DNA from 3 places in the Mesorhizobium sp. YR577 genome. Region 3 is predicted to be linked to each of the others. Evidence: predicted binding sites of a transcription regulator. Region 3 holds the regulator's gene; each other region holds the start of a gene.
What was found. Region 3 encodes PhoB, which activates phosphate uptake and scavenging genes when phosphate is short. Its sites were predicted from a motif close to TGTCATNNANCTGTCAT; they were not measured.

Region 1 (9,692 bases), on a different contig from region 3:
ATCGGCGAGTTCGACATCGGCATAGCGCATCATCGCTGTCGGACGGCGCAGCGTTCGCCACATGGTCAGCGGATAGAACAGCAGCCATGACGCCAGCTCATAGAGGAGTTCCTCGAGCGACTTCAGCAATCGCATGAAATCCATTGCGAGCTCTCCTGCTCATGGCTGGCCGCCTGCGCCATTAAACACGAGCGTGGGGATCGGGCAAACTGCCCGTTGAGACGCCGCGAATGCCGGCTGCAAAAACAGTTGCCTGATCGGGAAGTTTGCGACACCAATCGGGGAAAACGGGGTGGGCACAGAAATGACATCACGGCGATCAAGCGTCGTTATCGTGGGAGCCGGGATTGTCGGCGCTTCCATCGCCTATCATCTGGCCAGGCTGAATGTGGCGGTTACGCTTGTCGACAGGGGAAAGCCTGCGAGTGGCGTGACGCATCGGTCGTTCGCATGGATCAACGTATCCCACGGCCTGCCCGAGACCTATCCGGAACTGCGCAAGCGGGGCATCGGCGAGTGGCACAGGCTGGAAAGCGAGCTGAGTGGGCGGCTTCGGGTCGACTGGTCAGGCGCGCTGACCTGGCACGCAGACCCGACCGACACCGAACGCCTTGCTCACGACAGCGCCGCCATGGGGGTGCGTCTCATCCGGCGCGACGAGATAGCCGCCCTTGAACCGAACCTGAAGAACCTGCCCGACAGTGCCGCCTTCGCAGCAGGCGAAGGCGCTATCGATCCCGTGGCTGCGACGGAAACTCTCGTTCAGGGGGCAAGAGAGGCAGGTGCCGATATCCGGCTCGATACCGAAGTCCTGTCCCTGGCTACGCAGGATTCGGGGGTGACCGGCGTTGTGACTTCCACAGGCAAGATCGAGGCGGACGCCGTCGTGCTGGCGGCAGGCGTTGGGACAAAGACCTTGTCCCAGCCGCTCGGCCTCACGCTGCCGCTGGACGCCTCGCCCTGCATCCTGATGCGCTTTCGCACGCCTCGCCGCCTGGTCGGCCGGGTGGTGTGCAACCAGCATATGGAGATACGGCCCCAGACCGATACGATCATGGTCGGCGCGGAGGATTATATCGACGCCTCCGCGGAGAACGGGCCCGAGGCCGTGGCGCAGCGCGCGCTGACCGCCATCAGGAAGCAACTCGCCGGTGGCGATGAGGTCGAACTGATGGATGTCCGGGTCGGGATAAGGCCCGTTCCAGCAGATGGCTTGCCTATTGTCGGATGGGCTCCCGGGATCGCCGGCCTTTATCTCTCCGTCATGCATGTCGGCGTGATGCTGGCCCCGTTGATCGGGCGGCTCGCATCATCGGAAATAGCTCATGGCGTGGAAGATCCGCTGCTTGCGCCATACAGGTCGAGCCGGTTCTGACTGCGATCTCGTCCGCTGCACGCAGCGCTGATTTCAATGCCCGGAGAGGACGAGCGTCTTCACGGGAAGAAGCAGCGCCTGCAGTCTCAGTATGATGGCGTGGACCACCCCGACCGTGTCGATGACATGGAGAAACACCCATTTGGAGGTGCTCAGATCCTTTGCAGCGAGAAGGTCGTGATTGTTGGTGTAGGCATTGACGATGCAGCTGCTGCCGGGCGGGACGCCGTCGAGCCCGCCTTCGAAAAGCGGTTCCATGAAGACGGTGATCGTGCCGGGCTTTATCACCTGCTGAGGGTCGATCAACTGGTCCGATGCCCGGACCTGGCCGGCTGCGATAAGATCCTGCACCTCGGTTATGACCATCGGTATGATGGTCATCGGCTTCGAGATGCAGGTGGCTTCGGTGACCATGCCGATCTTCATGACCTGCGCCTCGAGCTGGCCGAAGCCCGCGACGAGCGCCTCCCTGCCGGCTTCTGTCGGTATCAGCACGCCCGCCGGCCGCATCACGGGATTGACGATGTCTCCCTTGCGAAGGGTAAATTGCTCAAGCGTTCCGTCCACGCCCGCATAGACGACCGTCTTGTCCAGCTCGACCTGCGCCTGCGCCAGCGTGGCTTCGGCTGTGGCCTTTTGCGCCGGCAGCACTGAAGAAATCTGGGCCTCCACGGACTGCTTGCCTGCCAGCACGGCAGACACCCCGGCCTGGCGGCCTTCGACGATGTTCCGAAGCTTCTCGATCTCTCGCTGGGCAACCGCGTTGGCATTTCGCTTCTGCAGCTCGGTCTTGGTGTCGAGTTCGTCGACGGCTTGCTGATATGCGCTCTGCGCCTCCTGGATCTTGGCGTCGGCGCCGGCCAGATCGGTTTTCGCCAGCTCCAATGTCGCGTCGATCTCGGACACGCGCCGCCGTGCGGTTTCCAACGCGGCCTCCTGCTCCGAACTGTCGAGTTTGAAGATCGGTTGGCCGGCTTTCACCTTTTCCCTGAAGCCGGCATAGACCTCCTCGACGCGGCCGACACCCTCGGGAATGATGGGCACTGTGCGATAGAAGGAAACGGCGCTGTTCGTCGATGGGTGAAAGTAAAGAATGAGCGTTAGAAGCGATATTGTGAGCATGATGCAGGCGGTTATTCCATAGCGAAGCTCGTACCAAACCGAGTACAGCGTGAGCTCGCGTCCGATCCGTTTTCCCTGCACGAAACGGCGATAGAGAAAATCGGGAAGGATGGTGACGATCGAGCACAGCAGGACTTCGATCATGGTTCGCGCCCTTCCGCCGGCAAGACGTGGGGACGGCTGTCGGAAGAACTCTCCGGCAGAGATTGCCCCTGTGTGCCGGAAGCTGGCGCTCTGCTATCCGGTCCTATTGACGGCGCGGGTGATGGTGTCTCGCTGCCCCGCCTGGCCGTTACATCAGCGGCAGCTTCCTGCGATAGCGGGTGACCGGCCAAGGCCGGCGAACTGATTGCGGTTCCCTCGGCGGCCGGTCTGGAAGACGCATCCGAGGCGTGCGCTCTCCGGTTGGCCATGCGCGCAAGAGACTCGGCCATGTTGGCCAGGGGTGTCCAGAAGTCGGGAATGGGAATGAAGGCAAGCAGCAGCGCTGCGACCCAGAACGCGTTGTTGTGTGTGAACAACGCAAGCAACGACAGAACCCCAACCAACTGAAACTGCAGATTGCTGGCGCCGTGGGCCATTCGCTCCGGCAATGCATGGAGCCAGAAATACAGGCTCCCGATCATGAGCACTATGATGATGAGGGCTATTACCGAGCCCACGAACAGAACGTCCGTTTCCCCGGGAGGTGTTATGAACCCCGGCAGATAGTGAGGTGCCAGGGGGTGCATTGCCTCGGACATCACCGATAATCCTATGGCTGTATAGGCCGGATCTTCTTTTTTACTCGTTTGCCGAGTAGTTCCCCAAACAAAGAACAATAGCTCGAACCACATTAGCACCGAAGAATAACTTTATCTCATCTTTTTTTGATGCGTGTATTCGCGATAGATTTAAGTATATTTTGTGGAATATTGTCTCTTGCGCCTGATGTGAAACGCCAAGGCACGGCCCGCCGCCGGAACGCGCCTGCGGTCGCAGCTCGAACAAAGTCCGAAATGAATTAGGCGCTGACTGGGTTATGGATCGGCTCGAGGCCGATCCTCTCAGCGAAAAGGGGCTACCTCAAAACCGCCCGACATCGGCGAAGGCGATAGCCTTGCGGATGATGGCGACGAGCTGCTCACCGGCGATCTCCTTGGGACCGCTGTTGTCGATGGTCGAGATGCCGGGGCCGGTGAGTTCGACCTTCACCGTGCGTGCCAGCCGCGCCATCACCTCGCCGCGCGATTCGCGGCCGCGTGCGGCCAGCCGCTCGGCCAGGATCTCGGGGGCTGCGGTGATCTCGACCACGGCGACATTCTCGTAGCGTTCGCGCAGCGCCGGAATGGCATTGCGCGAGCCGTTGGCCACCGCGATGTGGCCGTTGGCGATTGCCTCGTCGACGCTTGCCGGGATGCCGTATTTCAGCCCATGCGCTTCCCAGGAGAGCGCAAAGGCGCCCTCAGTCGCGGCTTCAACGAATGCCGCGTCTTCCAGCGTGTCATGGTCTTCGGTTGCACCGTCGGAGGGACGGGTGATGACGCGGCGGACAAACTCCACCGTATCGTCTTCGGCGAAATGCTGGCGCGCATAGGCGATGACGGTGTCCTTGCCGGCACCGCTTGGGCCGACCACGGCGATGAAGACGCCGTTGCGGACCGGGAATTCAGCGCTTGCCTGCTCGCGCTCGATGAGGGCCGAGACCATCATGCGACGCGGCGCCCTTCGCGCCATACGGTGCGGACCACCGGCACATGCTCGTCGACGCGCACGCGCACGAGATCGGCGCGGCGGCCGATCTCGATGACGCCGCGGTCGGTGAGGCCGACGGCTTCGGCAGGCGTCTTCGACACCATGGCGACGGCCTGCGGCAGCGAAATCGCGTCGACGACTTCGCCAAGGAAGAAGGCCGACTGGATCAGGCTGAACGGGATGTAGTCGGACGACAGGATGTCTAGCAGCCCGTCCTCGGCCAGCGCGCGGGCCGAAACATTGCCCGAATGCGAGCCGCCGCGCATGACGTTGGGCGCGCCCATCAGAACGCCGAGCCCGGCACCTTTGGAGGCTTTCGCCGCTTCCATCGTGGTCGGGAATTCGGCCACCCGAATGCCTTGCGATATCGCCTCGTCGACATGGGCGGTGGTGGCGTCGTCATGGCTGGCGAGGATGATGCCGCGCGCCTGGCAGGCCTCGGCAATCGCGGCGCGGTTGGGCGCGGAGTTTTCGGCCGACTGCGCCATGCGCTTCTGGCAATAGGCGCGAAACTCCTCTTCGCTCATCTTCAGCTTGCCCATGTAGTAGACGGCATAGGCGTCGAAGCTGGCGAACTGGCGCTGGCCGGGCGCATGGTCCATCAGCGAGGCGAGCTTCACGCGCTCGTCGCCGTCGAAAAGCGCGAACGCCTCGCGGCAGTCAGGAGCCGAAACCTCGCAGCGCAGGTGGATGAAGTGGTCGGCGCGCAGCCGGTCGTTGACGACGCTGTCTTCGATGGCGTCGGCGAGCTTGCGCATGTCGGCGGCGGTGATGTCGGAGTCGGTGTCCATGCCGACCCGCAGCGCGTCGAACACTGTGGTGATGCCGGCGGTGGCGACCTGCGCGTCATGGGCAAGCACCGAGGCGATCGGGTTCCAGCGCACTTTCGGGCGCGGCGCATAGTGGCCTTCGAGATGGTCCGTGTGGAGTTCCACCAGACCCGGAATGATGTAGTCGCCCTGCATGTCGTCGCCGGTCTTGCCAGCGCCTGCGGAAATGTCGGCGATCTTGCCGTCGCGGATCAGGATCGAGCCGTTGACGATTTCGTCGGCAAGCACGATGCGGGCATTTGTCAGTGTCGTCTCGGTGGTCATTTCAAGCAGTCTTTCTTTCGCGTCTTTGTCCAAGCGCGTGATAGGAATGCACCATGAAGGGTGCGCCAGGCTCGCGTTCGACGAACAGGGCCAGCCCGTCTATGGCAAAGGGTTCGGCAACGGCGTTGCCGAACAGGCCTTCGATGGTTGCACGCAATTTTGCGCTTTCTTCGGCGCTGACGCGGCCCGTCAGTGTCATGTGGAAACGGAACGTGTCGAACACGTAAGGGTAACCCCATTGGCACAGGTTGCGGAATTCGATCTGGCTCAGTGCATCCGGGTTGCGGCGCTCGATCTCGGCGTCGGTCAAAGGCGCGCGAAACCGGTCGAACTTTTCAACCACATCGCCGGCGAAGCGATTGAGTTCGGGCGATACTTCGCCCGGGATGAGCGCGAAGAAGCGGTCGATCTGGCCCAGCACAAGATGCGGGATAAGCACCGGCTCGGTGGTTGCCGCATAGGCGGCTAGCGCCTTGTCGAGCGAGGCTTCGCTCTCACCCTCGGCCAGCCGGAACGGCGCCTTCAGCGTGGCGTGGAAGCCGTAGCGCCGGGCGGCAGCGGTGTGGAAGGCGATCTCCGTCGGCGTCAGCAGCGATGTTGCCGGCGCGGTGCTGGTCGCACCCGTAAAAGGGTTGCGGCCGAGCCAATTGGCAGCGATGCGGGTCAGCGCGTCGTCGGGTCCGGGGGTGAAGTAAATGGCGTATCGCATCGTGTGGTCCTGGTCAGCCTCGCTGCCATAGGCGATTTGCATGACGGATTGACGAAGCTTTTTGATTTGTCGGTAATATCAGACAAGTTTCTTTGCGTCATCAGCCAGAAGCGGTGGGCGGCTGGTGCTGTGGCGGGGGGTTTCGGCCATCTGTCACAGCGAAGTGACCGTCGGCCGGGCGAGCGTGCATTGACCCGGTTTGGCCTTGGATGCTCAATCGCGGCAACGAAAAGACAAGGGAAGACGGGGTTTCCGTGAAAAGACTGTTGCTTGCTGCGGCCGCGCTCGCGGCCATGACCTTTCAGGTTTTCGCCCAGGATCCCGATCCGGCGAAGTGGGACGACGTGCTCAAGGAGGCCAGAGGCGAGACGGTCTATTTCAACGCCTGGGGCGGCGCCGAAAACATCAACGCCTATCTCGAATGGGCCGGCAGCGAGGTTGAGAAGCGCTACGGCGTCAAGCTGGTGCATGTGAAGCTCGACGACACCGCCAATGCTGTCGCCAAGGTGGTGGCCGAAAAGGCCGCCGGCCGCAACGACACCGGCACGGTCGATCTCATCTGGATCAACGGCGAGAACTTTTCGTCGATGAAGCGGCAGGATCTTCTGATGTCGCCGGGCTGGGCGGAAAAGCTGCCCAACTGGAAATATGTCGACGCCGACGACAAGCCGACAATCCGCACCGATTTCACCATTCCCGTCGAGGGGTTGGAAAGCCCATGGGGCATGGCCAAGCTGGTGTTCTTCTATGATTCGGCCAGGACCGATGACGCAAGCCTGCCGAAATCGGCGAAGGAGCTGCTGGAATGGGCCAGGAAAAACCCCGGCCGCTTCTCCTATCCGCAGCCGCCGGATTTCATCGGCTCGTCCTTCCTCAAGCAGATATTGTCGGAACTGGTCACCGACCGCGCTGTGCTGCAGAAGCCGGTGGACGAGGCTTCCTTCGATGAGGTGACGAAGCCGCTGTTTGCCTATCTCGATGAACTCAACCCGCTGCTGTGGCGCGGCGGCAAGGCCTTTCCGCGGAACTACCCGGCGATGAAGCAGCTTCTCGCCGATGGCGAGGTCGACATCATCTTCGCCTTCAACCCGTCGGAAGCCTCCGGCGCCATCGCCAATGGCGAACTGCCGGGCACCGTGCGCTCCTTCACCTTCCCGGCGGGCACGCTCGCCAACACCCATTTCGTCGCCATCCCCTACAACGCCGCCGCCAAGGCCGGCGCGCTGGTGCTGGCCGATTTCCTGATCTCGCCGGAAGCGCAGGCGCGCAAGCAGGACCCCAAGATTTGGGGCGACCCGACCGTACTTGCGGTGTCGAAACTCGATGCGGAGGACAAGGCGCGTTTCGACGCGCTCGATCTTGGTGTTGCGACGCTGAAGCCGGATGAGCTGGGGCCTGCCATCGACGAGCCGCACCCAAGCTGGATGGAGCGGCTGGAGCTGGAATGGAAGAAGCGCTACGGCGCGGCCAATTGAACGAAGGGATGAGGTTGGTGGTGACTGCGATTTGCAGGAATGGCGCTGGCCTGTTCGGTGATGCTTACGCTATCGCCCCCTCTCCGTCGCGCTTCGCGCGCCACCTCTCCCCCATTTCATGGGGGCGAGGAACCTGGGTTCTGAGAAGCCGCGACATTTCAGGACTTGGGTCCCTCGCCCCTGCGAAGCGGGGGAGAGGTGGCTCGGCGAAGCCGAGACGGAGAGGGGGTCGCGTCCAAAGCGAAACCCTCCGCATTCCAGACTGCGATAGTCCCGCGAAGCAGAGCAAAATACCATCACCTCAACCTATCCAATGCTCCCCCGCCTAGGCCCGCCGCTGGCGGTTATCCTCCTCACCGGGCCGATCCTCGCCGGGCTTCTCGGCACGCTGCTGCCGGCTTTTGGCTATCTGCCGGCGCTCGGTGGAACCGGTTTCACGCTCGACCACATCGGCGAACTGCTTGCCCGCCCCGGCATCATGATGTCGGCGCTGATCAGCCTTGCCGCCGGGCTCGTCACTGCCGCCATTTCGCTCGGCATCGTCGCGCTATTCATCGCCGGCTGGGCCGGCACGAAAGCCTTCTCGCGCATCCAGCATCTCATCTCGCCGCTGCTTTCTGTGCCGCATGCCGCCGCCGCCTTCGGCTTCGCTTTCCTGATCGCGCCGTCCGGCATGATATCCCGGCTGATCTCGCCCGGCCTGACCGGCTGGCAGCGTCCGCCCGATCTGCTCATCGTCAACGATCCGATGGGCCTATCGATGATGGCCGGGCTGATCGTCAAGGAAATACCCTTTCTTCTCCTGATCGCATTGGCGGCACTGCCGCAGATCGACCTTGCCCGCACGCGGGCGCTGTCGGCCTCGCTCGGCTATGGCCGCATTGCGGGGTTTATCCACGGCGTGTGGCCGCCGCTCTACCGCCAGATCAGGCTTGCCGTCTTCGCGGTCATTGCCTTTTCCTCCTCGGTGGTCGATGTCGCGGCCATCCTCGGCCCGACGACGCCGGCGCCGCTGGCCGTGCGGCTGGTTGGCTGGATGAGCGACCCGGAACTGTCGATGCGGTTCTTTGCGTCTGCCGGCGCGCTGCTGCAGCTTTGCATCACGGCACTGGCGATCATCATCTGGATCGGGCTTGAGCACATCGGCGCAGCCATGCGCGATCATCTGTGTGATCGCGGCCTGCGTTTTCGGCGCGATGCGTGGCTGGCGCGAGCGGCCCTCGTCGCCATGATTACCTCGGCGTTGACGATCTTCGCCGGGCTTGCGACGCTGGCCCTCTGGTCCTTCGCCGGGCTGTGGCAATTCCCCAACGCGCTGCCCGACAGCTTCACCGCTAGCGCCTGGATGAAGACCGCGCCGCGTATCGCAGCACCGCTGGCGACGACGCTGCTGGTGGCAACGCTTTCGACGCTGCTTGCCGTCGCGCTGACCCTGCTCTGCCTGATCCGCGAGGACGAGACCGGAAAAAGGGCGGGCCGGCGAGCGCTGTTCCTGATCTACCTGCCGCTGCTGGTGCCGCAGGCGGCGTTCCTGTTCGGGCTGCAGCTGATTTTCGTCGGCACGGGAACGGTGGCCAGCCTGCCGGCGCTGGTGCTGGCGCATCTGGTCTTCGTCATGCCCTATGTCTTCCTGTCGCTCGGCGACCCGTGGCGCGCCTTCGACCGGCGCTACGAGGCGGTGGCGGCGGGGCTTGGCAAATCCCGCGCAGCGACGCTTCTGCGCATCCGCCTGCCGATGATGCTTCGTGCCATCCTAGTTGCGGCGGCGGTCGGCTTTGCAGTCTCGATCGGCCAGTATCTGCCCACCGTGCTGATCGGCGCGGGACGGCTCGAAACCATCACCACCGAGGCGGTAGCGCTTGCCTCCGGCGGTAACCGCCGCATCATCGGTGTCTATGCCTTCCTGCAGATGCTGCTGCCGGTGATCGGCTTTGCGGTTGCCACGCTCGTGCCGGCGCTGATATTCCGGCATCGCCGCGCCATGCGCGTATGAGCGCGCGGTGCTGAAACTTAAGACCGGTTGGGTGATGGCCGAGAACGGGCTCTTTCTGGACGATGTGTCGATCGCGCTGAACGGGCACAGGCTCGTGGTGCTGACGCATCGCGTCGCGCCCGGCGAGGTGCTGACGGTGATGGGGCCGTCCGGTTCGGGCAAGTCGACATTGCTTGCCTATATCGGCGGC
Region 2 (9,692 bases), on a different contig from region 3:
CGCTGCAGAACAGCGACCTCAATGGCCAGGTCATGGGCGACGCCTTCCTCGATGGCGTGCGCATAGAACTGGCCTCGGCAGTCGCCGTCACGGAAAACGAGAAGCGCCTCGGCGATCTCAAATTCACCGCCGGCGGTGCGCGCATCACCGGCGACGTGACGCAGGACAAGGCCGGTCTGCTCGACGGCAAACTGACGCTGGCCGCCCCCGATGTTTCCACCGCTGCCGCGCTCCTGCTCAAGGAAGCCACCGGCGCGGTCAACGCCGACATCGCGCTCAGCCATTCGGAAGGCAAGCAGAACGCCACCGTTCGCGCCGACGTGGCCGACCTTGCCGTCGACACGGTCAAGCTCGGCAAGGCCGATCTCAATGCCAAGGTGGCTGACCTGTTCAACGTGCCGATTGCCGATGGTTCGCTCACCGCAGCCAAGCTTTCCGCCGGGGGCATCAATGTCACCACCTTGCAGGCCACCGCCCAGCAGCAGGGCCAGACCACCAATTTCAAGGCCGACGCAGCGCTGGACAACGGTGCCAAGGTCTCCACCGGCGGTGCGCTCACGCCCATCGAGGGCGGCTACCGCCTGGCGCTCCAGAATGCTGACGTGACGCAAGGCAACCTCGCTGCCCGCCTGACCCAGCCGGCGGCGATCCAGATGCGCGGGCAGACCATCACCATCGATAATGTCGCGCTCGATGTCGGCGGTGGCCGCGTCACTGCGCGCGGCGAGATCGCTGACAAGCTCGACGTCGCCGTCAACATCGCCAATCTGCCGCTCGCCATCGCCAATGCCATCAAGCCGGATTTGGCGCTGGCCGGCACGGTCAACGGCACCGCCAATATCGGCGGCACGCGCGCCAGCCCGGACGTGAAGTTCAACGTCCAGGGCCGCTCCATCGCTGCCGCAGCACTGCGTCAGGCTGGCCTCAACTCGATCAATCTCGATGCCGACGGCACCTCGAGCGCCAATCGCCTGAACCTCAAGGCCGCGGTCACCAGCCCGGAGGGCCTGCGCGCCACGGCCAACGGCGTGGTGCCGCTCGACAAGGGCGCGATGGCGCTCGACATCGGGCTGGAATCCTTCCCGCTGGCTGTCCTGAACGCAGCCGCCCCCGGCCAGAATCTTGGCGGCAATATCTCCGGCACGGCCAAGGTCACCGGCCAGCTCGCCAACCCCGCCGCATCCTTCAACCTGCGCGGGGCGGGCGTACGCGCCGCAGCCCTCGATTCGGCCGGTGCCGCGCCGCTGGAAATCAACGCATCCGGCAGCTTTGGCGACAAGGTTCTCACGCTGTCATCCGCGACCGTCAACGGACCGCAGGGCCTGACGGTTTCGGCCAGCGGCCGCTTGCCCGTGTCCGGCAACGGCCTTGATCTCTCGGTCCGGGGCGAAGCGCCGCTCGCGCTTGCCAACCGCTTCCTCGCCGATCGCGGCGCGCAGGCCGGCGGCACGCTGCAGGTCAACGCCACCGTTTCCGGCAACCTCAAGCAGCCGGCGATCCGCGGCATGTTCTCCACCCAGGGCGCGGAGTTCGTCGATCCTGAAAGCAACACGCGCCTGCGCTCGATCGCCGTCATGGGCACGATCGACGGCGACCGCGTCACGCTGCGCAACGTCTCCGCCAACCTCGCCGCCGGTGGCTCCATCGGCGCGACTGGCACGGTCTCGCTCAATGCGGCGGCAAACTTCCCGGCCGATATCCGCGTGACGCTCAACCAGGCCCGCTATGCTGACGGCAACCTCGTCGTTGCCACCGTCAGCGGTGCTCTGGCCTTCACCGGCCCGCTGACGCGCGATCCGCTTCTGTCCGGCACGATCAATGTCGAGCGCGCCGAAATCACCGTGCCGGAGAGCTTCGCCGGCGGCGCGGCAGCCCTTGACGTCAAGCACATCCACCCATCGAAGGCCGTTGCCGAGACGCTGAAGCGCGCGCGTGCCAATGACGGCACACCGACGCCAACCAGCCGGCCAAGCGTCGTGCGGTTGGACATCAGCGTCAACGCACCCAACCGCATCTTTGTGCGCGGGCGTGGGCTGGATGCCGAGCTTGGCGGCTCCTTGCGCCTCACCGGCCCGGTCTCCAACATCCAGCCGGTCGGCGGCTTCGATCTCATCCGTGGCCGCCTCGGCATCCTCGGTCAGCGCATCACCTTCGACGAAGGTTCGGTGACGCTTGTCGGCGACCTTGACCCGTTCCTGAATTTCGTCGCCCGCTCGCAAGGCTCCGACATCACCGTCTTCATCACCGTCAGCGGCCGCGCTTCCGACATCGACGTCAAATTCTCTTCGCAGCCGGAGCTGCCGCAGGACGAAGTGCTGGCGCGCCTCATCTTCAATCGCGGCATCAGCGAATTGTCGGCCTTCCAGATCGCCCAGCTTGCCGCTGCCGCTGCCGAACTCGCCGGCGGCTCGAACAATTCGCTGATCGGCAGCCTGCGCGGCGCGACCGGCCTCGACGATCTCGACGTCGTCACCGACAGCGAAGGCAATGCCGCCGTGCGTGCCGGCCGCTACATCCAGGACAACATCTATCTCGGCGTCGAGGCTGGTGCCGAAGGCTCGACCAAGGGCACGATCAACCTCGACATCACCAAGGACCTCAAGGCGCGCGGCGCGGTTGGCACCGGCGGCGATTCCAGCCTTGGCGTATTCTATGAAAAGGATTACTGACCCGCACGGTTTGTCGTTATTCAGGTCCTGAGCTGAATCTCAACAAACCGAGTGACAGGTAATTCTTTTCCATCAGCCGGAGTCATCCATCATGAATCTTGCCGCCGAAATGGGCCCCGGCCTGACCGGGCTCGAACAGCTTCGGGCGCTGATCGCTTCGGGCGGGCGTCCGCCCATAGCCGAAACGCTGGATTTCCGGCTGGTCCAGGTCGACGACGGCTTTGCCGTCTTCGAAGGCACGCCCAGCCTGTCGGTCTACAACCCCATCGGCATGGTCCATGGCGGCTACGCCGCCACGCTGCTCGATTCGGCCTGCGGCTGCGCCGTCCACTCGAAACTCAGTGCCACCCAGGCCTATTCGACGCTGGAACTGAAGGTCGCCTATCACAAGGCGATCACTAAGGACACCGGCCTGCTGCGCGCCGAAGGCCGCGTGCTTTCCTTCGGCCGCCGCGCCGGGTTTTCCGAGGCCAAGCTGGTGGACCGCGACGGCAAGCTCTATGCGAGTGCGACGTCTACGCTGATCGTGATGGAGCGGTAGCGGCGGCGAGAGTTCCCCCTCTCCGTCACGCTTCGCGCGCCACCTCTCCCCCGCTTTACGGGGGCGAGGAACCCAAGTCCTGAAACGGCGCGACCTCGCAGAATCAAGGTTCCTCGCCCCGCTTGCGGGGAGAGGTGGATCGGCGAAGCCGAGACGGAGAGGGGAAGCTTTTATTCGTCCCACGACGAGAGGAGTAAAAACTTATTCTCTCCTCAACTCTCCACCGTCAACTCCACCAGATCCGCCGCAAAGCGCGTCTCGGCAAACTGGATCGGCCGCCCCTCAAGATCATCATTGATCGCAATCGCCACCAGTACGATCGCGCCGGGCGAGAGCTTCAGGTTTTCCAGATCGTCGGTATCGGCATGGCGCGCCGATACCAGTGTCGAGCGGCGCAGATAGTCATTCACGCCATAGCGCGCGAAGGATGAGGTGATCGAGCCCGTCTCGGCATAGGCTTTCTCGAAACCGGGAAAGCGCACGGCATCGAACCAGCCCGTCGCACGCCCCACGCGCCGTCCGTCCGCTTCACTCACCGTTTCCAGCCGCAGCACCGGCGCGCCTGGTTCAAGCGCCAGCGCTTCCGCCACACGCGCACTGGCTTCTTCCTGTTGATGGCCCAGAAGTATGCCGCGCCGGTCGCGCGTCTGATGCTGCATGCCTGTAGAAAAGCGCGTGCGTGCCGAGATCGGATAGGCGAGCCGCTTGCGGCTTTCGATGAAGGTGCCGCGGCCCTGTTCGGCCCGCAGCACGCCTTCCTGCACGAGCGCTGCGATGGCCGCGCGCACCGTGTGCCGGTTCACGCCAAAGTGCTCGGACAGCCAGATTTCCGGCGGCAATTTTTGCCCGTCACCGAGCGTGCCGCCGCCGATGCCATGCCGGATGCGGTCGGCGACCTGCCGCCACAGCGCGACCCCGCTGCGCCGCTCCATACTGAGTTGACTGTCTTCCGAGCCCATTTTTTCACCCCGTCATCGCACCGTCATAGACAGGCATTAGAAAGGGAGTATAATTTGTATGATTGTATAGAGCAATAGACAAATTTTGCAACGGCGGACCGGATAATGAAAACAGACAGACGGCAGGAAAGGGAAGAGGCGGCGGGCCGCAAGGCGGCAATGGCCGCACTCTCCCATGCACCCGGAGACAGGCTCAAGGCGTTGTGGGCTGAGGCCGGCTTGCCGCGTGATGCGCAGAAACTTCGAGGCCCCGAAACTGGCCTCGTCACCGTGCGCGGCCGCATCGGCGGAGGTGGTGCGCCGTTCAATTTCGGCGAGGCGACCGTCACCCGCGCCACGGTGCGGGTCGAGGGTGGGGCGGTCGGCCATGCCTATGCGCTCGGCCGCGACAAGGAAAAGGCGCTTCTCTCGGCCATCGCCGATGCGCTCTGGCAGGACGCATCGCGCCGCGCCGAGATCGAGGCCAGCATCATCGAGCCGCTGCGCGCGGAACAGCTTGCTGCCGACGAGACGCGTCGCGCCGAGACGGCGGCGACGAAGGTCGATTTCTTCACCATGGTACGCGGAGAGGATTGATGGAAACGCAGGCAATCGACGGCGGTTTCGCCGATCCAGTATTCGATGCGCAGGCGGTGTTTCGCGCCGTCATGGACGCCATGGCGCGTCCGGGCACCATCCAGCCCTGCGACGGCCTGACCGTGCCGCCGGCACCGCTGTCGCCGGTCGCGGGTGCTGTCGCACTGACCTTCTGCGACAACGACACGCCGCTCTGGCTCGATCCTGCCTTGCAGGCCTCTGCCGCCGCAAAGCACTGGCTTAGCTTTCACAGCGGCGCGCCGCTCGCGCACACGCCGGCGGACGCGCATTTCGCGCTCGTCTCCAGCCCGGCCGAGCTGATAGCGCTCGAGAATTTCGCGCAAGGCACGCAGGAATATCCTGACCGCTCGACCACGCTGATCCTGCAGGTGGAGAGCCTGTCTGCGGGCGAAAACCTGCTGCTCGAAGGCCCCGGCATTGAGAAGGCTGCGATGCTCGCGCCCACCCCGCTGCCACGCCATTTCGTCGAACAGTGGAAGCAGAACCGCGCCCGCTTTCCGCGCGGCGTCGATGTCATTCTGGCAGCACCCGAAGGCATCGCCTGCCTGCCGCGCACCACGCGTATCAAGACCATGGAGGCCTGACCGATGTATGTGGCCGTAAAGGGCGGTGATGCCGCCATTTCCAACGCACACCAACTGCTCTCCGACCGTCGGCGCGGCGACCGCTCCGTGCCCGCCTTGCGCCTCGACCAGATCGTCGAGCAGCTGGCGCTGGGTGTCGATCGCGTCATGGCCGAAGGCTCGCTCTATGACCGCGAACTGGCCGCACTCGCCCTCGCACAGGCGCGCGGCGACATGATCGAGGCGATCTTCCTCGTTCGCGCCTATCGCACCACTCTGCCGCGCTTTGGCTACACGCTCCCGATCGACACCGCCGCCATGCAGGTCGAGCGCCGCATTTCCGCGACCTACAAGGACCTGCCCGGCGGCCAGCTTCTCGGCCCGACCTTTGATTACACGCATCGCCTGCTCGATCCCGAAATCGCCGCCGGTGCGCCGGTGGCCGAACCCGAACAGCGCGAGGCCGAAGCTGGCCGAATGCCGCGTGTCTCGGAAATCCTCGCCCATGAAGGGCTGATCGAAAGCGACGGCGAACTGCCGGAAGACCACGTCACCGGCGATCTCACCCGCGAGCCGGTGGAGTTTCCGCTGGAGCGCGACCTGCGCCTCCAGGCGCTGTCGCGCGGCGACGAGGGCTTTTTGCTGGCGCTCGCCTATTCCACCCAGCGTGGCTATGGCCGCAGCCATCCCTTCGTCGGCGAGGTCCGCATCGGCGAGGTCGAGGTCGAAATCGACGTGCCGGAACTGCCCTTCGCCGTGCCGCTCGGACGCATCCGCGTCACCGAATGCCAGATGGTCAACCAGTTCAAGGGTTCGGCCAAGGTACCGCCGCAGTTCACGCGCGGCTACGGTCTCGTCTTCGGCCAGTCCGAACGCAAGGCCATGGCGATGTCGCTATGCGACCGCGCCCTGCGCGCCCGCGAGTTCGGCGAGGATGTCGTTGCCCCCGCGCAGGACGAGGAATTCGTCATCTCGCATTCCGACAACGTCCAGGCCACCGGCTTCGTCGAGCACCTGAAGCTGCCGCACTATGTCGACTTCCAGGCCGAACTCGGCCTCGTGCGCGGCATGCGCGCCGAGCACGAAGCGCGCCAGCGCGGCGACGATCAGGAAACACGGGAGGCCGCGGAATGATCGAAGGTCTCTCGCACATCACCTTCATCGTGCGTGATCTCGAGCGTATGACGGCGATTCTCGCCGGAGTCTTCGACGCTCGCGAGGTCTATGCCAGCGGCGACGACCGTTTCTCGCTGTCTCGCGAAAAATTCTTCCTGATTGGCGATCTCTGGATCGCGATCATGGAGGGCGAGCCGTTGCCTTCGCGCAGCTACAACCACACCGCCTTCAAGATCGATGAGGTCGATTTCGACCGCTATGTCGACCGCGCCAAGGCGCTTGGGCTCGACATGCGCCCGCCACGTCCTCGCGTCGATGGCGAAGGACGGTCGATCTATTTCTACGATGATGACAACCATTTGTTCGAGCTGCACACCGGCACGCTGGCCGAGCGTTTGGCGCGGTATGCGAAAGGTCTGGAGCCTGCACAATGAACGCCATCGCCACCTACAACTTCGCCTATCTCGACGAGCAGACCAAGCGGATGATCCGCCGGGCGATCCTGAAGGGCATCGCCATTCCCGGCTATCAGGTGCCTTTCGCCAGCCGCGAAATGCCGATGCCTTATGGCTGGGGCACCGGCGGCGTGCAGGTCACGGCCTCGATCATCGGGCCTGACGATATCCTGAAGGTCATCGACCAGGGCGCCGACGACACCACCAATGCCGTCTCGATCCGCGCCTTCTTCAAAAAGGTCGCCGACGTCGCCGTCACCACGGAGACGGAGAAAGCCACCATCATCCAGACCCGCCACCGCATTCCCGAAGCGCCGCTTCATGCCGGGCAGGTCCTGGTCTATCAGGTGCCGATTCCCGAGCCGCTGCGCTTCCTCGAGCCGCGCGAGACCGAAACGCGCAAGATGCATGCGCTGGAGGAATACGGGCTGATGCATGTGAAGCTCTACGAGGACATCGCACGCCACGGCCACATCGCCACGACCTATGCCTATCCGGTGAAGGTAGAGGGCCGCTATGTCATGGACCCGTCGCCGACGCCGAAATTCGACAACCCGAAAATGAACATGTCGCCGGCCTTGCAGCTCTTCGGCGCGGGCCGCGAAAAGCGCATCTACGCCGTTCCGCCCTTCACCAAAGTGGTCAGCCTCGACTTCGAGGACCATCCCTTCGAGGTCCAGACTTTCGACCAGCCCTGCGCGCTCTGCGGTGCCGAGCAGGTCTATCTCGACGAGGTCATCCTCGACGATCACGGCGGGCACATGTTCGTCTGCTCCGACACCGACCATTGCGAGAAGCGGCGGGAATCCCTCCCCCTTGAGGGGAGGGTCGGCGGCGAAGCCGCCGGGGTGGGGTCCGAGCGGCCGAGCTCGACCTCTACGAAAACCCGCGCCGAGACTATGGATAAGACCCCACCCGACCAGCCGCCTTCGGCGATTGGCCACCCTCCCCTCAAGGGGGAGGGAAAGGACACGCTATGACCGACGAACCGCTTTTCCGCGTTACATCACTCTCAAAATACTACGGCTCGCGCGTCGGCTGCGAGGACATCACCTTCGATCTCTGGCCGGGCGAGGTTCTGGCCGTCGTCGGCGAATCCGGCTCGGGCAAGACGACGCTGCTCAATTGCATGTCGACCCGGCTGATGCCGACTTCGGGCACCGCCGCCTACCGCATGCGCGACGGTACCTGGCGCGACCTCTACCGCATGAGCGAGGCGGAGCGCCGCTTTCTCATGCGCACCGACTGGGGTTTCGTCCACCAGAACCCGGCCGACGGCTTGCGCATGACGGTTTCGGCCGGCGCCAATGTCGGCGAGCGGCTGATGGCGGTGGGCGACCGCCACTACGGCAACATCCGCTCGACCGCCATCGACTGGCTCGGCCGCGTCGAGATCGACGAGGACCGTATCGACGACCAGCCGCGCGCCTTCTCCGGCGGCATGCGCCAGCGGCTCCAGATCGCGCGCAATCTCGTCACCGGCCCGCGTCTCGTCTTCATGGACGAGCCGACCGGCGGCCTCGATGTTTCGGTGCAGGCGCGCCTGCTCGATCTCCTGCGCGGCCTCGTCACCGATCTCGGGCTGGCGGCCATCGTCGTCACCCACGACCTCGCCGTGGCGCGGCTCCTGTCGCAGCGCATGATGGTGATGAAGGACGGCCGCGTCGTCGAAACCGGCCTCACCGACCGCGTGCTCGACGATCCCCGCGCGCCCTACACGCAGCTTCTCGTGTCTTCGATCTTGCAGGTCTAGGCGCGTGATCCTGAAAAGTGGAACCCAGTTTTCGGACAAGATCACGCGTAAATACGAAAGAGACTAACATGCCCACCCCCGTCGTCGTCTCCGAAGTCGCCAAGAGCTTCACCATGCATCTGCGCGACGGCATCAAGTTGCCGGTCGTAGCCAACGTCTCCTTCTCGCTGAAATCCGGCGAATGTGCCGTGCTCGGCGGGCCGTCGGGCGCGGGCAAGAGCTCGATCCTGAAAATGCTCTACGGCAACTATGCCGTCGATGAAGGCCAGATCATCGTCAGCCATGGCGGCGAACTCGTCGATCTCGCCACCGCCAGCCCGCGCACGATGCTGCGGATCCGCCGCGATACGATCGGCTATGTCAGCCAGTTCCTGCGCACGGTGCCGCGCGTCTCCGCACTCGATGTCGTCGCCGAACCTCTGGTGATGCTCGGCGAGGACAGGGATGCCGCCCGCGACAAGGCGCGCGAACTGCTTGCCCGCCTCAACCTGCCGGAAAAGCTCTGGCTGCTTCCGCCTGCCACCTTCTCGGGCGGCGAACAACAGCGCGTCAACATCGCGCGCGGCTTCATCACCGCGCATCCGGTGCTGCTGCTTGACGAGCCGACGGCCTCGCTCGATGCCGTCAACCGCCAGGTCGTGGTTGATCTGATCGCGCAGAAGAAAGCCGCGGGCGTCGCCCTGCTCGGCATCTTCCACGATCAGGACGTGCGCGAGGCGGTCGCCGACCGCATCATCGATGTCACCGAATTTGCAGCCGGAAAGATCGCAGCATGAGCGGCAAGCTTTCGGAAGAGCCGCGCGTCCACTCGACTGCCGAAGTCAGCAACTCGACGCTCGGCCGCTACACCGAGATCGCCGACCGCTCGCGCATCCACGAAACGACGCTCGGCGACTATTCCTACGTCATGCAGGATTGCGGCGTCTGGTGCGCGGCCATCGGCAAGTTTGCCAACGTTGCCGCCGCCGTGCGCATCAACGCCACCAACCACCCGACATGGCGGCCGACGCTGCATCACTTCACCTACCGCGCCTCCGAC
Region 3 (9,692 bases):
GCGCGTTGTGACGAAGGTCATGATGATGCCGGCAGCGATCGCCATCAGCACCGGAATGGCGATACCATGGGCGATGAACAGCCCGCCCTCGGGAATGGTTATGTTGTTGGCCTCGGCATATTTCTTCACCGTGCCTGCCGGCCATGGATAGGAATTGGCGACCCAGACGGCGCCGAGAATGACGGCGCAGGTAACAGCGCCAAGGAACGTTTCGGCCCAGACCGGCCGCAGCGGGAACTTGAAGCGCTTGCGCTGGCGACGGCCCGAAAGCAGCATCAGGATGACGGCAGCACACGCGACCAAGCCGATGACCCAGCTCCACGTCGCGCCGATTGCGCCCTCAGGCCCGCCGCCCATCAGGCGGAACGTTGCATCCATGGGCGCGACCGTCTGGCCGCTGGTGACCCACCACGCCGCACCGCGCCAGACGAGCAGGCCGCCGAGCGTGACGATGAAGGCCGGAATGCCGAGATAGGCGATGAGAAAGCCCTGGAATGCGCCGATCACCACGCCGACGACGAGGCCGGCAGCCAGCGCAATGACCCAAATGGACGGATCGCCGAGCGGAAAGCCCATCACCCGCGGCAGGAACACCGCCTGGGTGACACCCATGATCATGCCGACGAAGCCGAGGAGCGAGCCGACGGAAAGGTCGATGTTGCGCGTGACGATGACCAGCACCATGCCGGTGGCCATGACCGCTACCGATGATGATTGAACCGAGAGGTTCCACAGGTTGCGGGGCGTCAGAAACAGCCCATTCGACAGGATATGGAAGCCGATCCAGATAACCAGGAGCGCGCCGACCATGCCGAGCATGCGGGTATCGAGTTCTGTGGCCTTGAGAAACCGGGCGACAGCGCCGAGTTCGGATGCTCGAGCCCGATCCGCAGATTCGCTCGTTGTCACGTCGGTCATGACTTCCTCCCGCCGGCCGTTACGGTCTTTCGCCGATAGCCGGACTTCATCCTAGCGCATGCCCCTGAAAACCGGAACGATTTCCCAAAGGGGGTCACGCGTCGTTTCAAAACATCGGGCCTTCTTGCAAAAGCCCTTAAGAAAACGCCGCGGCTCTGATCAAACCGCGGCGTCGCTATTCAAGCCGAATGGCTTAGTTGCAGGCCGGAACCGAACCTGCCTTCACGCCCTGGCAGACGACGTCCTTGGAAACCCAGCCGGCGTCGATGACGACGTTCAGATTGTCCTTGGTGACCGGAACCGGCTTCAGGAACACCGAGGTCATCTCGACCTTGTTCGGGCCGCCGTCGAACTTCACGGCGTTCGCGATCTTGTCCATCGCGGTTCCGTCAGCAAGCTGCGAGGCGATCTCGGCTGCCGTCTTGCCGAGTTCGCGCGAGTCCTTCCACACCGAAACGGTCTGCGTGCCGAGCGCGATGCGGTTGAGCGCTGCATGGTCGGCATCCTGTCCCGAAACCGGAACCGAACCGGCCAGGCCCTGCGCGTCGAGCGCGGCAATCGCGCCGCCGGCAGTGCCGTCATTGGCGGCAACGACTGCATCGACCTTGTTGTCGTTGGCGGTCAGGAACTGCTCCATGTTCTTCTGCGCGTTGGCGGGCAGCCAGCCATCGGTATAGGCCTCGCCGACATTCTTGATCTTGCCGCTGTCGATCGCGTCCTTGAGCACTTCCATGGCGCCAGCGAACAGGAAGTCCGCGTTCGGATCGGAACCCGAGCCCTTGATGAAGACATAGTTGCCTTCCGGCTTGACGTCGAACACGCCCTTGGCCTGCATGCGCCCGACTTCCTTGTTGTCGAAGGTCAGGTAGAAGGCGTCCTTGTTTTCGATCAGGCGGTCATAGCCGACAACCGGAATGCCTTCGGCAACGGCCTTTTCGACGGCCGGTCCGATGGCGCTCGAATCCTGTGCCAGGATGATGAGCGCGTTGGCGCCCTGGCTGATCAGGCTTTCGACGTCGGTGAGCTGCTTGGCAGCCGACGACTGCGCATCAGCGGAAATGTACTTGTCGCCGGATGCTTCGAGAGCAGCCTTGATCGCGGCTTCGTCGGTCTTCCAGCGCTCTTCCTGGAAATTCGACCACGACACGCCGACGATCTTGTCCTTCGCATGCGCAACAGCGCCCAGCGACATGGACAGCGCAACACCCGCCAGCATGGCGGTTGCAAACTTCTTCATGATTTCCTCCCTGGCGCCATGACAGCGCAACGATACTTTGGCCCTCGGGCCCACCCAGAAGCTCTTTTTTTCGAGCCTCGAAAAAAAGAATGACGCATGCGCAGAGTTCTGTCAATATCCTTGTGCCGCTGTTGACGGGCCTGTCCGGTGAAGGGATGGTTCGCAACGGTTGCAAAGGCCAGGAACCCTCGTCCGAGGAGGGATCGCGGTCCAACAACAAGGCAGGAGCCGTTCCGCTTCGGCGGAATGAACAGGCTCCCGGGAGGAATACGAAAACATGTCGGTCGCGATCCGTCACGACGATCTGCGCAAGCGCAACCGCGCCATGGTCATTGCCGCCGTGCGCCAGGCGCAACAGCCGTCGCGCACCGAAATCGCCGGCTCGACCGGCCTCAGCCACTCGACCATTTCTGCAATCTCGTCGGACCTCATCGCCGAGGGCATCCTGCTGGAGGCCAAGGGACCCGAGGCGTCGTCACAAAAGCGCGGGCGGCCACAGGTGGCGCTGGAACTGAACCCCGATGCCGCCGAAATCGTCACCGTCGTCCTTTCCCTGAACTTCCTTTCGGTCGCGATCGTCGACTATTCCGGCAAGGTCGTGTCCGAGGAAGAGCGCAAGCTTGAAACGCTGACCATGTCCCGCGACGGCTTGATCGGCGAATGCGTGGCCATGGTGCGCCGGCAGATCGCGCTGCGTAGATCGGCCGGCCGGCGCGTGATGCGCATCGGCATGGCAGTACAGGGCATCACCGATTCCACCTCCCGAGCCATGCTGTGGACGCCGATTACGGCGCATACCCACATTGCGTTCGCCGACATCATCGAGGAAGCAACCGGCATTCCCGTGACCGTCGAGAACGACTGCAACATGATCGCGGTGGCGCTGAGATGGCGCAAGCCCGAGCGCTACCACAACGACTTCATCGCCGTGCTGCTTTCGCACGGCATCGGCATGGGCATGGTGCTGAAGGGCGAACTCTTCACCGGCACGCAATCCTCCGGCGGCGAGTTCGGCCATATGATCCACCGGCCCGATGGCGCGCTCTGCCGCTGCGGCCGCCGCGGCTGCGTCGAAGCCTATGCCGGCAACTACGCAATATGGCGCAAGGCAAAACAGGCAAGCGAAGACGACGCACCGCTCGCCGACATCAGCGATGGCGACATGCGCATGCTGGCAGATGTGGCGCGTGCAGGGCCCGGCCCCGAGCGCGAAGCGTTCCGCAAGGCCGGCGAAGCGATCGGCTTCGGCCTGGGAAGCCTGTTCGCGCTGATCGATCCCGCTCCGGTGGCTGTCGTCGGCATCGGCGCGACCGCTTTCGATCTGATCGAGCCGGCGCTGCGCGAAGCGATCGACAAGACCGCCGGCGGCCAGCACAACAAGGCGATTTCCTTCGATACAGAGCCGAACGAGCTTCCGCTCATCCGCGAGGGCAGCACCATGCAGGCGCTGACCTTTGTCGATCAGGAGATTTTTGCGCCGGGCGCAAGCCCGGCAACAGTCGGCCACAAGGTTGCCTGAGAAGCGCCAGGCAACGGCTCAGTCCTCGCGGATGGCGTAGCCCGAGCCGCGAATGGTGCGGATGACATCGGGCATGCGGCCCGTGTTGACGGCCTTGCGCAGCCGGCCGACATGCACGTCCACCGTGCGCTCGTCGATATAGATCGTCTCGCCCCAGACATTGTCGAGGAGTTGGCTGCGCGAGAAGACTCGGCCGGGATGGCGCATCATGAATTCGAGCAGGCGGAATTCCGTCGGCCCAAGCTTGATCTCGCTCTTCTTGCGATAGACGCGGTGGGCTTCGCGGTCGAGCACGATATCGCCGACCTTGAGCACGCTGGACAGCACTTCCGGCTTGGCGCGGCGCAGCAGTGCGCGCACCCGCGCCATGAATTCCGGCGTCGAGAACGGCTTGACCAGATAGTCGTCAGCCCCGGTGGAAAGCCCGCGCACGCGGTCGCTTTCCTCGCCACGCGCCGTCAGCATGATGATCGGCAGGCGCTCGGTTTCGGGGCGCATTCTCAGCCGTCGGCAAAGCTCGATGCCGGAAACCGCCGGCAGCATCCAGTCCAGCACCAGAAGATCGGGTACGTTTTCCTGAAGCCGGATCTCGGCTTCGTCGCCGCGCGGCACGATCTCGACCTGATAGCCTTCCGATTCGAGATTGTAGCGAAGCAGCACGCCCAGCGGCTCTTCGTCTTCGACCACCATGACTTTGGGTGCGATCATCAATTTGCCGTCCTGTTAACGCGATCCGGTTCGAGCCCCCTCGCCTTTCGCATGGTGTCCGGCGGGTTTCGCACCGCCGGTGGAACAAGCTTACCCTTTTAGAGCTTCGTGGCCAGCACGCCTCAGGCGGCCGGTGCAGTCATCGAAGTTTCATCCTGCTTCGGCCGATTGAGCGGAAGCTGCTTGCCGGTCATCACATAATAGGCGTTTTCGGCAATGTTGGTGACATGGTCGCCGATACGCTCCAGATTCTTGGCGCAGAACAGGAGATGTGTGCAAGCGGTTATGTTGCGCGGGTCTTCCATCATGTAGGTCAGGAGCTCGCGGAACACGGCGGTGTATTTGACGTCGATCTTCTCATCGGCGGCGCGCAACGCCTGCAACTCTTCAGGCCGGCGCGACACATAGTGGTCGACCACCTCCCGAACCTGATCCAGCACCATGCCCGACATCGCCTCGATCGAATGGGCAAGGTCGCGCGGCGTGGCGCTCTGGCCGACAGCGCTGACGCGCTTGGCGATGTTCTTGGCAAGGTCGCCGATCCGTTCCAGATCGCCGGCCATGCGGATGGCGCCGACCACGGCACGCAGGTCCTGCGCCATCGGCTGGCGCTTGGCGATCAGCGTGATCGCGCGCTCGTCGAGCTCGCGCTGGCGCGCGTCCATGATGGCGTCGTCCGAAACGACGCGCTGGCCGAGCGCATTGTCCGACTGGACCAGCGCCTGGATCGAAGCGCTGACCATCGAGCCGGCCAGGTCGCCCATATCCCGGATGAGACGGTCGATATGTCCCAGATCTTCATCGAAAGAGGTGACGGTATGTTCGCCCATGATGCTGTCCTTGCAATCCGCGTCGTGTTCGCGTCAGCCGAAGCGGCCGGTGATGTAGTCCTGGGTTCGCTTGTCGTCGGGGTTGGTGAACATCTTGTCGGTCGCACCTTCTTCGACGAGATAGCCGAGATGGAACATCGCCGTGCGCTGCGAAACGCGCGCCGCCTGCTGCATCGAGTGGGTGACGATGACGATCGTGTAGTTCTGGCGCAGTTCGTCGATCAGTTCCTCGACCCTTGCAGTCGCGATCGGATCGAGCGCCGAGCACGGCTCGTCCATCAGGATCACTTCGGGCGACACCGCGATGGCGCGCGCGATGCACAGGCGCTGCTGCTGGCCGCCGGAAAGGCCGGTGCCCGGCTCGAGCAGGCGGTCCTTGACCTCATTGAACAGGCCGGCCTTCTTCAGGCTGGTCTCGACGACATGGTCGAGTTCCGACTTCTTCTTGGCCAGGCCGTGGATGCGCGGTCCGTAGGCGACGTTCTCGTAGATCGACTTCGGGAACGGGTTCGGCTTCTGGAAGACCATGCCGACGCGGGCGCGCAGTTCGACCACGTCGATGTTCTTGTCGTAGATGTCTTCATTGTCGAGCGTGATCTTGCCGGTCACCCGCGCGCTGTCGATGGTGTCGTTCATGCGGTTGAGGCAGCGCAGGAAGGTCGACTTGCCGCAGCCCGAAGGGCCGATCAGCGCCGTCACCTGGTTCTCGCGCACGTCGAGGTCGACATCGAACAGCGCCTGCTTTTCGCCGTAGAACACGCCGACCTTGTTGCCGCGCATCTTGATGATTTCGTTGGGTGTGCCGCTCATTTTATCGCTCACTGCGCTTTCGAGTGCTTTCTCGGTCATGATGTTCATAACATGGTCCTTTTCTACCAGCGCCGTTCGAAGCGGCGGCGCAGCACGATCGCGGTGATGTTCATCGCCATCAGGAAGATGAGCAGGATGATGATGGCGCCCGACATGCGCTCGACGAAAGCGCGCTCGGCCTCGTTGGCCCACATGTAGATCTGCACCGGCAAGGCCGTCGCCGGCTCGAAAGGCGTCGTCGGATAATTGGCGACGAAGGCGACCATGCCGATCAAGAGCAGCGGCGCCGTCTCGCCCAGCGCACGCGCCAGGCCGATGATGGTGCCGGTCAGGATGCCGGGGGCTGCCAGCGGCAGGATGTGCTGGAACACCATCTGCATCTTGGATGCGCCGAGACCCAACGCTGCCGAACGGATCGACGGCGGCACTGCGGCAAGGGCGGCGCGCGTCGCGATGATGATCGTCGGCAGGGTCATCAGCGTCAGCACGAGGCCGCCGACAAAGGCCGCCGAACGCGGCAGGCCGAGGAAGTTGATGAACACCGACAGACCGAGCAGGCCGAAGACGATCGACGGCACCGCGGCCAGATTGTTGATGTTGACCTCGATCAGGTCGGTCAGGCGGCTCTTCTTGGCGAATTCCTCAAGATAGATCGAGGCGGCAACGCCGATGGGAAGGGCGAGCAGCAGCACGATCACCATCATGTAGAAGGAGCCGATGATCGCCACGCCCATGCCCGAGGTTTCAGGACGGCTGGACGCGCCGAAGGTGAACAGGCCCTTGTTGAAATGCTCGGCCATCGAACCGTCGGCCGTCAGCTGCTTCATCCAGATGACCTGCTGGTCGGAAACCTTGCGCCGCGCCTCATCGACATTGAGATCGATCTGACCCTTGAAGGCGGAGTCGAGATTGGCGGCGGCGAGAATGTCGACATTGCGCGTCGTGCCGATGACCGAGGGATCGGCGGCAACCACGTCACGCAGTTGCGTGCGCGCGCCGTCCGACAGGAAGCCCTTGAGCTTGCGGATCGTCACCTTGTCGTCCGGGTTGATGCCGAGCTTTGCGACCAGCGCATTCTCGGCCAGCTTGGGGTAATTGGCGGAGATCAGCACGCTCGGATCGGTGGCGCGCTTGTTGTCCGGATCGAGGATCTTCTCGTCGAAATTGATTGGCAGGGACACCGTCGTCTGCCAGAACGCCGTGTAGCCCTTGGAGACGATCGAAAACAGCATGATCGCGAGGAAGACGAGGCCGACCGAGATCGCCAGCATGCCGTAGATGCGAAAGCGGCGTTCGGCGGCGTAGCGGCGCTTCAGCCCGATATCGCGGCGCGGACGGGGGACGGCACCAGCCACTGTGTCCATGGAAATGTCGGTCATTCGTACTGTTCCCGGTACTTGCGCACGATGTAGAGGGCGAAGATGTTCATGATCAGCGTCAGGAAGAAGAGCGTGATACCCAGCGCGAAGGCGACCAGCGTCTGCGGCGAGTTGAACTCAAGGTCGCCGGTGAGCTGATTGACGATTTTGACGGTGATGGTGGTCATCGCCTCGAACGGATTGAGCGTCAGGTTTGCGGCCACGCCTGCGGCAAGCACCACGATCATCGTTTCGCCGATGGCGCGCGAGGCAGTGAGCAGAATGGCGCCGACGATGCCCGGCAGCGCGGCAGGCAGGATGACCTTGCGGATTGTCTCCGAGCGCGTAGCACCGAGGCCGAGCGAACCGTCACGCATAGCGCGCGGCACCGCGGTGATGATGTCATCCGACAGCGACGATACGACCGGGATGAGCATGACGCCCATGACGAGGCCAGCTGTCAGGATGCTCTGCGCCTGGATGAAGGAGGTGCCGCCGGCAAGGGCTGCACTGAGGTCGCGCAGGAAGGGCCCGAGCGTCACCAGTGCGAATATGCCGTAGACGATGGTCGGGATGCCGGCGAGCAGTTCCAGCGCCGGCTTGACCACGGCGCGCACCTTCGGCGAAGCATATTCGGCCATGTAGACCGCCGACATCAGGCCAACCGGAACGGCAACCAGCATGGCGACCAGCGCGATATAGAGCGTACCGGCAAGAAGCGGGATAAGGCCGAACTGACCAGCCGACTCGCCAGCGCCGGCGGCAGCAAAGCGCGGGTCCCAGACGGTGCCGAAGAAGAAGCTGAAGAAAGGCACGCGCTCGAAGAAGTTGATCGACTGGAACAGCATCGAAAGCACGATGCCGACCGTCGTCAGGATGGCGATGGTCGAGGCGCCGAGCAGGCCCCAGAGAATGAGCCTTTCGACATTGTTGCGCGCACGCGCCCTGACTTTGATCTGCGACAGGCCGAAGACGGCACCAGCGACGGCAAGTGCGAGAACCAGGACGCCGCCGATCAGCTGCATCGTGTCCTGCGTGCGGTTGGCATCCACCGCGATCGGTATCATGTAGTCCTGGGTGTCCGGCGCCAGCGCCACGCCGCGCGCTGCAAGCATGGGCTGCAGTTCGGCGAAGGTAGCCGGCAAATTGTTGGCCACTTCCGGCTCAAGCTTGCGCAGGCCGTTGGCGAGGCTCTTGGTCAGGCTGGCAGCCAATGTGCGGCTGGCAACAGCGCTTTCGGCGGTCTGTGCCGGCAACTGCCCATTGATATGGCTGTTGAGATAGACGCTGGAGCCGATGCTCCAGATGGCCAGCAGGAGAAGTGCGGGCAGCGTGGCGAGCAGGAAGGCCCACCAACCATGATAGTGAGCACGGGAGTGCGGCTTGACCTTGCCATTGTCGTGGGCGGCGGCACGCTGTCGTCCGATGAAAAAGGCGACGGCGCCTATGACGAATACGAGCGCGAAGACGAGCATCAAGGACATGGACTACTCCGGGATGGCAGGCGTTTCGGGGCGCAGGATAATCCCGCGCCCCGAAATGTCGTCTGATTACATGGTCTTGCCGGCGTCGAAGGCTTCGCGCTGTTCCTTGCGCTCGCCTTCCGGAGCCGAAACCAGGCCGTAATCGGCAAGCGGGCTTTCCGGGCCGACCATCTGGTCGTCGAGGAAGAAGTCGACATATTCCTTGAGACCCGGAACGACGCCGAGGTGAGCCTTCTTGACGTAGAAGTACAGCGGACGCGACACCGGATATTCGCCCTTGGCGATGGTCTCGGTCGAAGGAACGATGCCCTCGACGGTCGCGACCTTCAGCTTGTCGGCGTTGTTTTCGTAGAAGGCGAGGCCGAACACGCCGACGCCGGTCTTGTTGGATGCGATGCGGGCGAGCGTTTCGGTGTAGTCGCCGTCGATGTCGACAGCCTTGCCGTCCTTGCGGATGGCGACGCAGGTCTTGGCGGCAGCCTTGTCATCCTGGCCGGCGGCCTTGATGGCATCGATCGCGCCCGAGGACTTGCAGCCTTCGGTCATCAGCTTTTCTTCGAACACTTCGCGGGTGCCGTGCTTTTCACCCGGGATGTAGGCAGCGATGTCCCAGTCGGGCAGGTTCGGGTTGACCTGGTTCCACTTGGTGTTCGGGTTGTTGACGAGCTTGCCGTCGACGACGAGCTGGGCAGCAAGTGCCTTGTAGACGTCAGCCGGCACCAGCGCCCAATCCGGGCCATTGATGTCGGTGGCGAAGACGATGCCGTCATAGCCGATCTTGACTTCCTGGATGTCCTTGACGCCGGCGTCGACGCAGGACTTCACTTC

Region 1: the regulator PhoB is predicted to act here: its motif matches at 6,075-6,091, upstream of BM413_RS06850 (DUF1045 domain-containing protein).
Region 2: the regulator PhoB is predicted to act here: its motif matches at 4,180-4,196, upstream of phnF (phosphonate metabolism transcriptional regulator PhnF).

What each region holds. Positions count from the first base shown of each region.
Region 1 is NZ_FPBI01000003.1:345,917-355,608, reverse strand. It holds gene BM413_RS06880 (hypothetical protein) at 1-144, opposite strand, end outside; gene BM413_RS06875 (NAD(P)/FAD-dependent oxidoreductase) at 305-1,375, shown strand; gene BM413_RS06870 (HlyD family secretion protein) at 1,409-2,641, opposite strand; gene BM413_RS06865 (hypothetical protein) at 2,638-3,240, opposite strand; gene phnN (phosphonate metabolism protein/1,5-bisphosphokinase (PRPP-forming) PhnN) at 3,563-4,189, opposite strand; gene BM413_RS06855 (alpha-D-ribose 1-methylphosphonate 5-triphosphate diphosphatase) at 4,186-5,325, opposite strand; gene BM413_RS06850 (DUF1045 domain-containing protein) at 5,327-6,034, opposite strand; gene BM413_RS06845 (ABC transporter substrate-binding protein) at 6,289-7,509, shown strand; gene BM413_RS06840 (ABC transporter permease) at 7,823-9,502, shown strand; gene BM413_RS06835 (ATP-binding cassette domain-containing protein) at 9,537-9,692, shown strand, end outside.
Region 2 is NZ_FPBI01000014.1:93,370-103,061, forward strand. It holds gene BM413_RS20530 (translocation/assembly module TamB domain-containing protein) at 1-2,669, shown strand, start outside; gene BM413_RS20535 (PaaI family thioesterase) at 2,761-3,210, shown strand; gene phnF (phosphonate metabolism transcriptional regulator PhnF) at 3,423-4,169, opposite strand; gene phnG (phosphonate C-P lyase system protein PhnG) at 4,275-4,745, shown strand; gene phnH (phosphonate C-P lyase system protein PhnH) at 4,745-5,350, shown strand; gene BM413_RS20555 (carbon-phosphorus lyase complex subunit) at 5,354-6,463, shown strand; gene fosX (FosX/FosE/FosI family fosfomycin resistance hydrolase) at 6,460-6,879, shown strand; partial or broken gene BM413_RS20565 (alpha-D-ribose 1-methylphosphonate 5-phosphate C-P-lyase PhnJ) at 6,876-7,703, shown strand; gene phnK (phosphonate C-P lyase system protein PhnK) at 7,877-8,653, shown strand; gene phnL (phosphonate C-P lyase system protein PhnL) at 8,722-9,429, shown strand; gene BM413_RS20580 (DapH/DapD/GlmU-related protein) at 9,426-9,692, shown strand, end outside.
Region 3 is NZ_FPBI01000001.1:389,482-399,173, reverse strand. It holds gene BM413_RS02030 (sugar ABC transporter permease) at 1-918, opposite strand, end outside; gene xylF (D-xylose ABC transporter substrate-binding protein) at 1,112-2,155, opposite strand; gene BM413_RS02020 (ROK family protein) at 2,433-3,674, shown strand; gene phoB (phosphate regulon transcriptional regulator PhoB) at 3,693-4,382, opposite strand; gene phoU (phosphate signaling complex protein PhoU) at 4,505-5,212, opposite strand; gene pstB (phosphate ABC transporter ATP-binding protein PstB) at 5,246-6,070, opposite strand; gene pstA (phosphate ABC transporter permease PstA) at 6,085-7,401, opposite strand; gene pstC (phosphate ABC transporter permease subunit PstC) at 7,398-8,864, opposite strand; gene BM413_RS01990 (substrate-binding domain-containing protein) at 8,931-9,692, opposite strand, start outside.